DNA from 2 places in the Micromonospora sp. WMMA1996 genome. Region 2 is predicted to be linked to the other one. Evidence: riboswitches for the same ligand, from Rfam matches in the RefSeq annotation. Region 2 holds a riboswitch; the other holds the start of a gene.
What was found. Region 2 has a riboswitch for thiamine pyrophosphate ahead of COO58_RS27630 (thiamine phosphate synthase). Riboswitches for the same ligand answer to the same signal wherever they lie in the genome.
Positions count from the first base shown of each region.

Region 1 (3,886 bases), on a different contig from region 2:
GCTTGCGGCCGGACGGGTGCCGGGACGTCATCCGGGCCGAGTGCTGGGCCGAGGTGATCGCCACCAGCCCGTGCCCGCGCTCCTTCACGATGGCGGCGAACTCCACCATCGCCCCGTTCACGCCCGAGTTGGAGGCCAGCACGAACACGTCCTGCGGCCGGATCGGGGCCAGCTCGTAGAGGCGGTGCGCCACGGCCGGCTCACGTTCCAGCTTCGGGCCGAGCACGTCGGCCGGCTCCCCGCCCCGCAGCACCAGGTCACGCAGTGCGATGCGGTTGGTGGGGACCAGCCCGCCGGCCCTTCCGGCGATCTCCATGGCGAGCGCCTCGGAGTGTCCGGTGCCGAAGGCGTGCACCACCGCGTCGGCGCGCAGCGCCGTGGCGATCAGGTCGGCCGCCGCGGCCACGTTCCGCCGTTGTTCGGCGGCCACCCGGCCCATCGTCTCGGTCACCACCGCCAGGTAGTCCTCGGCGCTCACCGTCATGCTTCCTCCGCTCCTGTGCACCGGGCGAGGATCGCGGCGGCCAGCGGGCCGGGCGCCTCGTCGGGGATCCAGTGGCTGACGCCGTCGAGCACCAGGAAGCGGTAGTCCCCGGTGACGTGCGCCGCGCACGCCTCGGCGGCCGTCCGGCCGATCGCCACGTCCCGGTCGCTCCAGACGTACGTGGTCGGCACGCCCACCGGTCCGACGGCCTTCATGTCCGTCCCGCTCATCGCCCGGTACCAGTTGAGCGCCGCGGTGAGCGCCTCCGGCTCGCGCATCGGCTCGGCGTAGCGGGCCACCGCGTCGGCGTCCCCCACCCCGCCGAGCAGCCGCCGCAGCGCGGCGCCGCGCAGCGCCAGCAGCACCTTCTCCGCCTTGCCCGGCATCCGGAACAGCGCGATGTAGGCGGACTTCGCCTTCTGCCGGGGGTCGGCGGCGAGCGCGTGGCCCATCGCCGCCGGGTGCGGCACCGAGACCGCGGTCAGCGTCCGCACCCGCTGCGGGTGCGCCGCCGCCAGCCCCCAGGCCACGATCGCGCCCCAGTCGTGGCCGACCAGGTGCGCGCGGGTCACCCCGAGCGCGTCCAGCACGCCGGCCGCGTCGGCCACCAGCTCCGGGATCCGGTACGCCTCGACGGCGGCCGGCCGCGCGCCGGGCGAGTAGCCGCGCTGGTCCAGCGCGTACGTGCGCAGCCCGGCGGCGTGCAGCGCGGGCGTGACCGCGTCCCACTCGCCGGAGTGCTGCGGGAAGCCGTGCAGCAGCAGGACCGGGTCGCCGTCCTCGGGGCCGCCGGTGCGTACCTCGAACGTCAGTCCCCGCGCCTCGACCCGCATGATCACCACCGTAGCCGACAGTTGCCCTGCTGGGCCCGGGGCAGGCGACGGTGCTAGCGTCTGCGACGAGACAACTTCACATCCGACAGGGGAGCGCACAGCGCTGAGAGTGCGGGCCGAGGCCCGCAGACCCTCGAACCTGATCTGGGTAATGCCAGCGCAGGGAGTTCGGTCGACCTCCAGCCGCGCCGCCGTCCGGGCGTTCCGGGCGCGGCGTGCGTCTTCTCCTGGTTCCTCATCTGAACTGGGAGTCCGTCATGAGCCACACCGACAGCAACCGCTGGCGTACGGTCGACATCGTCGTCGCTTCGGTGATCGCCGTCGCCTTCGGCGTCGTCTTCTGGGCCTGGGGCCTGCTCTGGAGCGCCACCGACGCGGCGTTCGCGTTCTTCCCGCCGGCGCAGGCGCTGCTCTACGGCGTCTGGCTGATCCCGGCGGTGCTCGCCGGCCTGATCATCCGCAAGCCGGGCGCGGCGCTCTACTGCGAGACCGTCGCCGCGATCGTCTCCGCGCTGCTGGGCAGCCAGTGGGCGAGCATCGTGATCCTCCAGGGCCTGATGCAGGGCATCGGCGCCGAGCTGGCGTTCGCCGCGTTCCGCTACCGCTCGTTCCGGCTGCCGGTGGCGGTGCTGGCCGGCGCGCTGACCGGCCTGGGCGCGGCGATCTTCGACTTCGTCTACTGGAACAAGGCCTACGAGCTGACCTCCTACCGCATCCCCTACGCCCTGATCACGATCGTCAGCGCCACCGTCGTGGCCGGCCTCGGCGCGCACCTGCTCACCCGGGCCCTGGCGAACACCGGCGTCCTGGACCGCTTCCCCGCCGGCCGCGACCGCGCCCTGGTCTGACCGGTTTCCCGCCATGTTGATCAAGGAGTTCGCGTCGGCGGCGGGCGATATCCCTGACGCGAACTCCTTGATCAACCAGGCTGGGGTCGGAACGGAAGGGGGTGTGCGACGGTGAGCGGGGTGGTTCTCCGCGGGTTCGGGTGGCGGCACGGGGGGCGCCGGGCCTGGGCGGTGCGCGGCGTCGACCTGCGCGTCGAGAGCGGGGAACGGGTCCTGCTGCTCGGCGCCTCGGGGGCCGGCAAGAGCACGCTGCTGGCGGCGCTGGCCGGGCTGCTTCCGGAGGACTCCGGCGAGCAGGAGGGCACCGTCGAGATCGACGGGCTGGACCCGCGCAAGGCGCGCGAACGCGTCGGCGTGGTCTTCCAGGACCCGGAGACCCAGCTGGTGATGGCCCGCTCCGGCGACGACGTCGCGTTCGGGTTGGAGAACCGGGGCGTACCCGCCGAGGAGATCTGGCCCCGGGTGGACGAGGCGCTGCGCCGGGTCGGCTTCCCCTACGACCGGAACCGTCCCACCGCCGCCCTCAGCGGGGGCGAGCAGCAACGCCTCGCCCTGGCCGGCACGCTCGCGCTCCGCCCCGGCCTGCTGCTGCTGGACGAGCCGACCGCCAACCTCGACCCGACCGGCGCCACCCTGATCCGCCGGGCCGTCGCCGACGCGCTCGACCCGGACACCACGCTGATCCTGGTCGAGCACCGGGTGGCCGAGGCGCTGCCGCTGGTCGACCGCGTGGTGGTGCTGGAACCCGGCGGCGGGGTGCGGGCCGACGGGCCGCCCGAGGCGGTCTTCGCCGCGCACGGCGACGCGCTGGCCGCCGCCGGGGTCTGGGTGCCCGGACACACCGTCCCGCCGCGGCACGCCAGCACGGAGCCAGGCGACGTGCTGCTCACCGCCGACCGGCTCGGCCTGCCGCCCCGGCTGACCCCCACCGACCTTCGGGTACGCGCCGGCGAGGCACTCGCCGTCCTCGGCCCCAACGGCGCCGGCAAGTCCACGCTGGCGCTGCTCCTCGGCGGCCTGCTGCGCCCCGGCACCGGTGCGCTCACCGCCTCCGCCGAGCTGGCCGGCCGGGACGCGCGCACTCCCCCGCACCGCTGGCGGGCGCCCGCGCTGGCGCGCCGGATCGGTTCGGTGTTCCAGGACCCGGAACACCAGTTCGTCACCGGCACGGTGCGGGACGAGTTGGCGCTCGGCCCACGCCGTACCGGCCGGTCCGAGGCGGACGTCACCGACACCGTGGACGCGCTGCTGCACCGGCTGCGACTGGACCGGTTGGCCGGCGCCAATCCGTACACCCTCTCCGGCGGCGAGGCGCGGCGGCTGAGCGTGGCGACCGCCCTGACCACCGCGCCCCGCCTGCTGATCTGCGACGAACCCACGTTCGGCCAGGACCGGCGGACCTGGCTGGAACTGGTCGACCTGCTCGCCGAGCTGCGCGACGCCGGCCACGGCGTGGTCGCGGTGACGCACGACGCGGACTTCGTCGCCGCGCTGGCCGACCGGACGCTCACCCTGGACCGCCCGCCCGCGTCCCCGCCGGGCCCTCACCGCACGGAGGGGTCGCCGTCGCCGCCCGGCCGTCACGGCGCGGACGAGCCACCGTCGACCCCGCCGCGAGGGGCGGGCGCACCGTGATCGATCTCGAACCGGTCGCGGCGCCCGACGCCCCGCTGGCCCGGCGCAACCCGGTGGCGAAGGTGGCCGCCGCGCTGGTCTTCACG
Region 1 covers NZ_PDHU01000003.1:358,778-362,663, forward strand. The annotation lists gene COO58_RS21305 (sugar isomerase domain-containing protein) at 1-484, opposite strand, end outside; gene COO58_RS21310 (alpha/beta fold hydrolase) at 481-1,317, opposite strand; TPP riboswitch at 1,395-1,501, shown strand; gene COO58_RS21315 (ECF transporter S component) at 1,575-2,165, shown strand; partial or broken gene COO58_RS21320 (ABC transporter ATP-binding protein) at 2,277-3,701, shown strand; gene COO58_RS21325 (energy-coupling factor transporter transmembrane protein EcfT) at 3,797-3,886, shown strand, end outside.
Region 1: linked by a shared signal. The riboswitch ahead of COO58_RS21315 (ECF transporter S component) and the one ahead of COO58_RS27630 (thiamine phosphate synthase) in region 2 are both predicted to bind thiamine pyrophosphate.

Region 2 (3,886 bases):
TGACGATCAGTTCCACGTGCGCTCCTTCCCGAAGCGGTCCGGGGTGAAGGGGGCGAGCGCGGGACCCGGCTCGCCGGTGACGATCAGCTCGGCGACCAGGTCGGCGGTGACCGGGGTGAGCACGATGCCGTGCCGGTGGTGGCCGGTCGCCACGACCACACCGGGCAGGCCGGGCAGCGGCCCGATGACCGGGGCGTTGTCCGGCGTACCGGGGCGCAGCCCGGCGACGGCCTCCACCAGCTCGTACTCGACGAGTTCCGGCACCAGCTCGGCGGCGGCGCGCAGCAGCGTCAGCACGCCTCCGGCGGTGACCTCGGTGTCCGCGCGCTCCTCGACGGTCGCGCCGACCACCACCTCGCCGCTGTCCCGGGGCACCAGGTAGACCGCCTCGCCGTCGGCGTACCCCCGGATCACGTGCCGGAAGCCCGGCGGGCCGCCGGCGGGCGCGCGGAGTCGCAGCACCTGGCCCTTGACCGGCCGGACCGGCAGGCCGGTCAACGCCGCCGCGCCGCAGCCCGCCGAGACCACGGTGACCCGGGCGTCCACCTCGGACAGCGCGCCGACCCGCACCGGCCGCAGCGCGACGCCGGCCCGCCCGGCCGCCGCGCGCAACGCGGTGACCAGCCGGCGCGGGTCGACCTGGTGGTCGCCGGGCGCCACGGCGCCGCCGCGCACCCGGGTGGCCAGCGCCGGCTCGCGGTCGCGCAGCTCCGAGGGGCGCAGCGGCGTGATCGGCAGTGCCAGACCCTGTTGGTACGACCACAGCCGCCGCGCCTCGGCCAGGTCGTCGGCGGTGAGCCCGACGACGAGCGTGCCCTCGGTGCGATGCCCGAGGTCGACGCCGCTCGCCGCGGTCAGCTCCGCGGCGAACGCGGGCCAGCGGGCGGCGGACGAGACCAGCAGCCCGGTCAGCTCGTGCTCCCCGAAGTACGCCTCGGCGACCGGCGAGAGCATCCCCGCGGCCACCGAGGAGGCACCCGACCCGGGCCGGTCGTCGTGCACCACCACGCGCAGCCCGCGCTGGGCGCACCGCCACGCGATCGCCCACCCGATCGGCCCGCCACCCACCACCGCCACGTCGGTAAGGAAGGGCCCCCTGTTAACGCCTCCGGTAGAGGAAGGGCCCCTGCTTAACACGTCAGCGCACCGAGCAGCTCGGCGGTGGCCCGGGCCGGGTCGGCCGCCCCGCTGACCGCCCCCACCACCGCCACCCCGTACGCCCCGGCGGCCCGCAGCGCCGGCACGGTGGCGGCGGTCACCCCGCCGATGGCGATCACCGGCACGTCCACCGCCCCGGCGACGGCGCGTACCCCCGCCGGGCCGATCGGCGTGGGCAGGCCGGACTTGGTGGTGGTGGCGTGGCACGGGCCGACGCCCAGGTAACTCGCGCCGGCGGCGACGGCCGCTCGGGCGCCGCCCGGCTCGCGGGCGGTGGCGCCGAGCACGGCGTCCGGGCCGAGCACCCGACGCGCGGCGGCCACCGGCAGGTCGTCCGCCCCGACGTGGCCCCCGGCAGCGACCACCGCCACCGCCACGTGCAACCGGTCGTTGACCAGGCACCGCGCCCCGTACGGCCGGCAGGCGTCGACCACCAGGCGGGCCAGCTCGTACGCCTCCCGGTCGGTGGCGTCGTCCTCCACCCGGACCTGCACGACGAGGTCGGCGCGGGCCACCGGCAGGGCGGCGCGCAGCACGGCGAGCGGGTCACGCCCCGGCCGGGTGTCGGTGATGAGATGCAGTCGTCCCAGGGACGGCACGGCAACGCTCCTCCCTGCGCCGGCATTACCCGGATCAGGTTCGACGGTCGGGGGCTCCCAGCCCCCCTCTCAGCCCGGTCCACACCGGGCTCCCGTGGGTCACTTGCGGCCTACCGTACGACGCCTCCCCCGCCGGACGGAAGACCGGGTGACGTTTTTCCCAGGAACCCGCCGCGCGCCGGATCGGGGCGTACGGTGACCGTCGCGTCACGACACGCTGTGCGGATGCCCGCTCACGCCCGAGTGCCCGGCGGCCTGTCCGCCCTGCCGTTCCGGGGCAGCCGTGCCGTCTCCGAAGGGCTGCTGACCTGGACGATGTTGCGCGGGCCGACATGGGTCCGTCTGCTGCCTGACGTGTACGTGCACCGGGACGGACACCGCGCCGACGACCACCGGATGTGGTGCGAGGCGGTGGCGCTGCGCCTGCCGCCGGGTGCCGCACTGGCGGGACGCAGCGCCGCCTGGCTGTTCCGGGTGGACCTGCTGGGCCGGGACGCGCCGGTGACGGTGCTGCTGCCGCGCCCCGCCCGACTGCGCCCGCACCCGCGTCTGTCGGTCGCCCGGTCCCCGTTGCCCGGTGGGGATCGGACCCGGTTCGGCGGGCTCCCGGTCACCACCACGCTGCGCACCGCGTTCGACCTTGGTCGGCAGGGGTCACGCGCCGACGCGCTGGTCGCCGTCGAAGCGCTGCTCCGCCGCCGGGTGGTGACGCTGCCCGCCCTGCGCTCCTACGCCGCCGACCGACCGGGCTGGCCGGGCGCTCCGCTGCTGCGCGAGGTGCTGGCCCTGGCCGAGCCGTCGAGCGAGTCCCCGATGGAGACCCGCCTGCGGCTGCTCCTCCTCGACGCCGGCCTCGGCCCGCTCGTCGCGCAGCACGAGGTACGCGCGGGCGGGCGCTTCGTGGCCCGGGTCGACCTGGCCTGGCCGGCGCTCCGCCTCGCGATCGAGTACGACGGCGACCACCACCGCGAGCGGGCTCACTTCCGTCGCGACGTGGCGCGCCTGAACGCGCTCCGCGCGGCCGGTTGGGTGGTGCTCCGGTTCACCGCCGACGACGTGTTGCGCCGTCCGGACGCCACCGTCGCCCTGGTCCGCCAGGCACTCGCCGAACGCCTCGCCACCGCACCGCCGCACTGACCCGGTGTCCCCCACGCGCCCACACCCGAATGCCCCGCCCCTCGGCCCGCCCGACGTGCCGCCCCACCCGACGCCCCCGCCTCCGCCCGACGTGCCGCCGCCGCCCGTCAGCTCTGCCCCGCCCGCCGGGCCCGCCCCGCCCGACGCCCCCGCCCCGCGGTAGGCGGCCAGGTCGAAGTCGTCCGGGCGGTCGTCGCACTCCTCGGACCTGAGGCGCCACGGACGTCAGACCCGCCCGCAGACACCCACAACGTTCCACCCGCCGCCAGGACCGGCCGTGGGTGGAACACCATGGGTGCCTCAGCGCTCGTTTGACACCCATGCCGTTCCACTCACGGTGAGCGCTGGCGCTGAGTGGAACACCATGGGTGTCTGCCTGGCGGCACTCGCCGGTGGATCGCCACGAGAGGTGACGCGTCGCGGGTGGCCACGGCGCAGGCCGCCGTGCTGGAAGGTGGCCACCGAAGGCTGCCACGCTGGAGGGTGGCCGCCGAAGGCTGCCACGCTGGAAGGTCAGCCCGCACCAGGACCGCCACGCGAGGAACGGCCACGCCGTCTCGCTGGCGGACCACCACGCCAACGAGCGACCACGCCGGCGGACCGCGGAGGCGGCCACGCCGGCGGGGATCCGTCAGAGGAGAGCGTCGAGGGCGTCCAGGTCCTCGTCGGAGGGCTGCCAGGTGCCCGCCTCGGCGTTGGCGCGTACCTGCTCGGGCGTGGTGGCGCCGGCGATCACCGAGGTCACCGCGGGCCGGGCGGCCAGGCCGCCGATGGCCACCTGGAGCATGCTGATCCCGCGCTCGGCCGCGTACGCCTCGATCGCCTCGATGGTGTCCCAGCGCGCGGCGGCCAGCCGCTCGGCGTACCGGCCGCCGCCGGCCAGCCGGCTGCCCGCCGGGGGCGCCTCGTCCCGCTTGTACTTGCCGGTGAGCAGCCCGTTGGCGAGCGGGAAGAACGGCAGCATGCCGAGGCCGAACCGCTCGCAGGCGGGG
Region 2 covers NZ_PDHU01000005.1:429,765-433,650, reverse strand. The annotation lists gene thiS (sulfur carrier protein ThiS) at 1-16, opposite strand, end outside; gene thiO (glycine oxidase ThiO) at 7-1,137, opposite strand; gene COO58_RS27630 (thiamine phosphate synthase) at 1,131-1,757, opposite strand; TPP riboswitch at 1,752-1,863, opposite strand; gene COO58_RS27625 (endonuclease domain-containing protein) at 1,983-2,894, shown strand; gene COO58_RS27620 (aldo/keto reductase) at 3,526-3,886, opposite strand, start outside.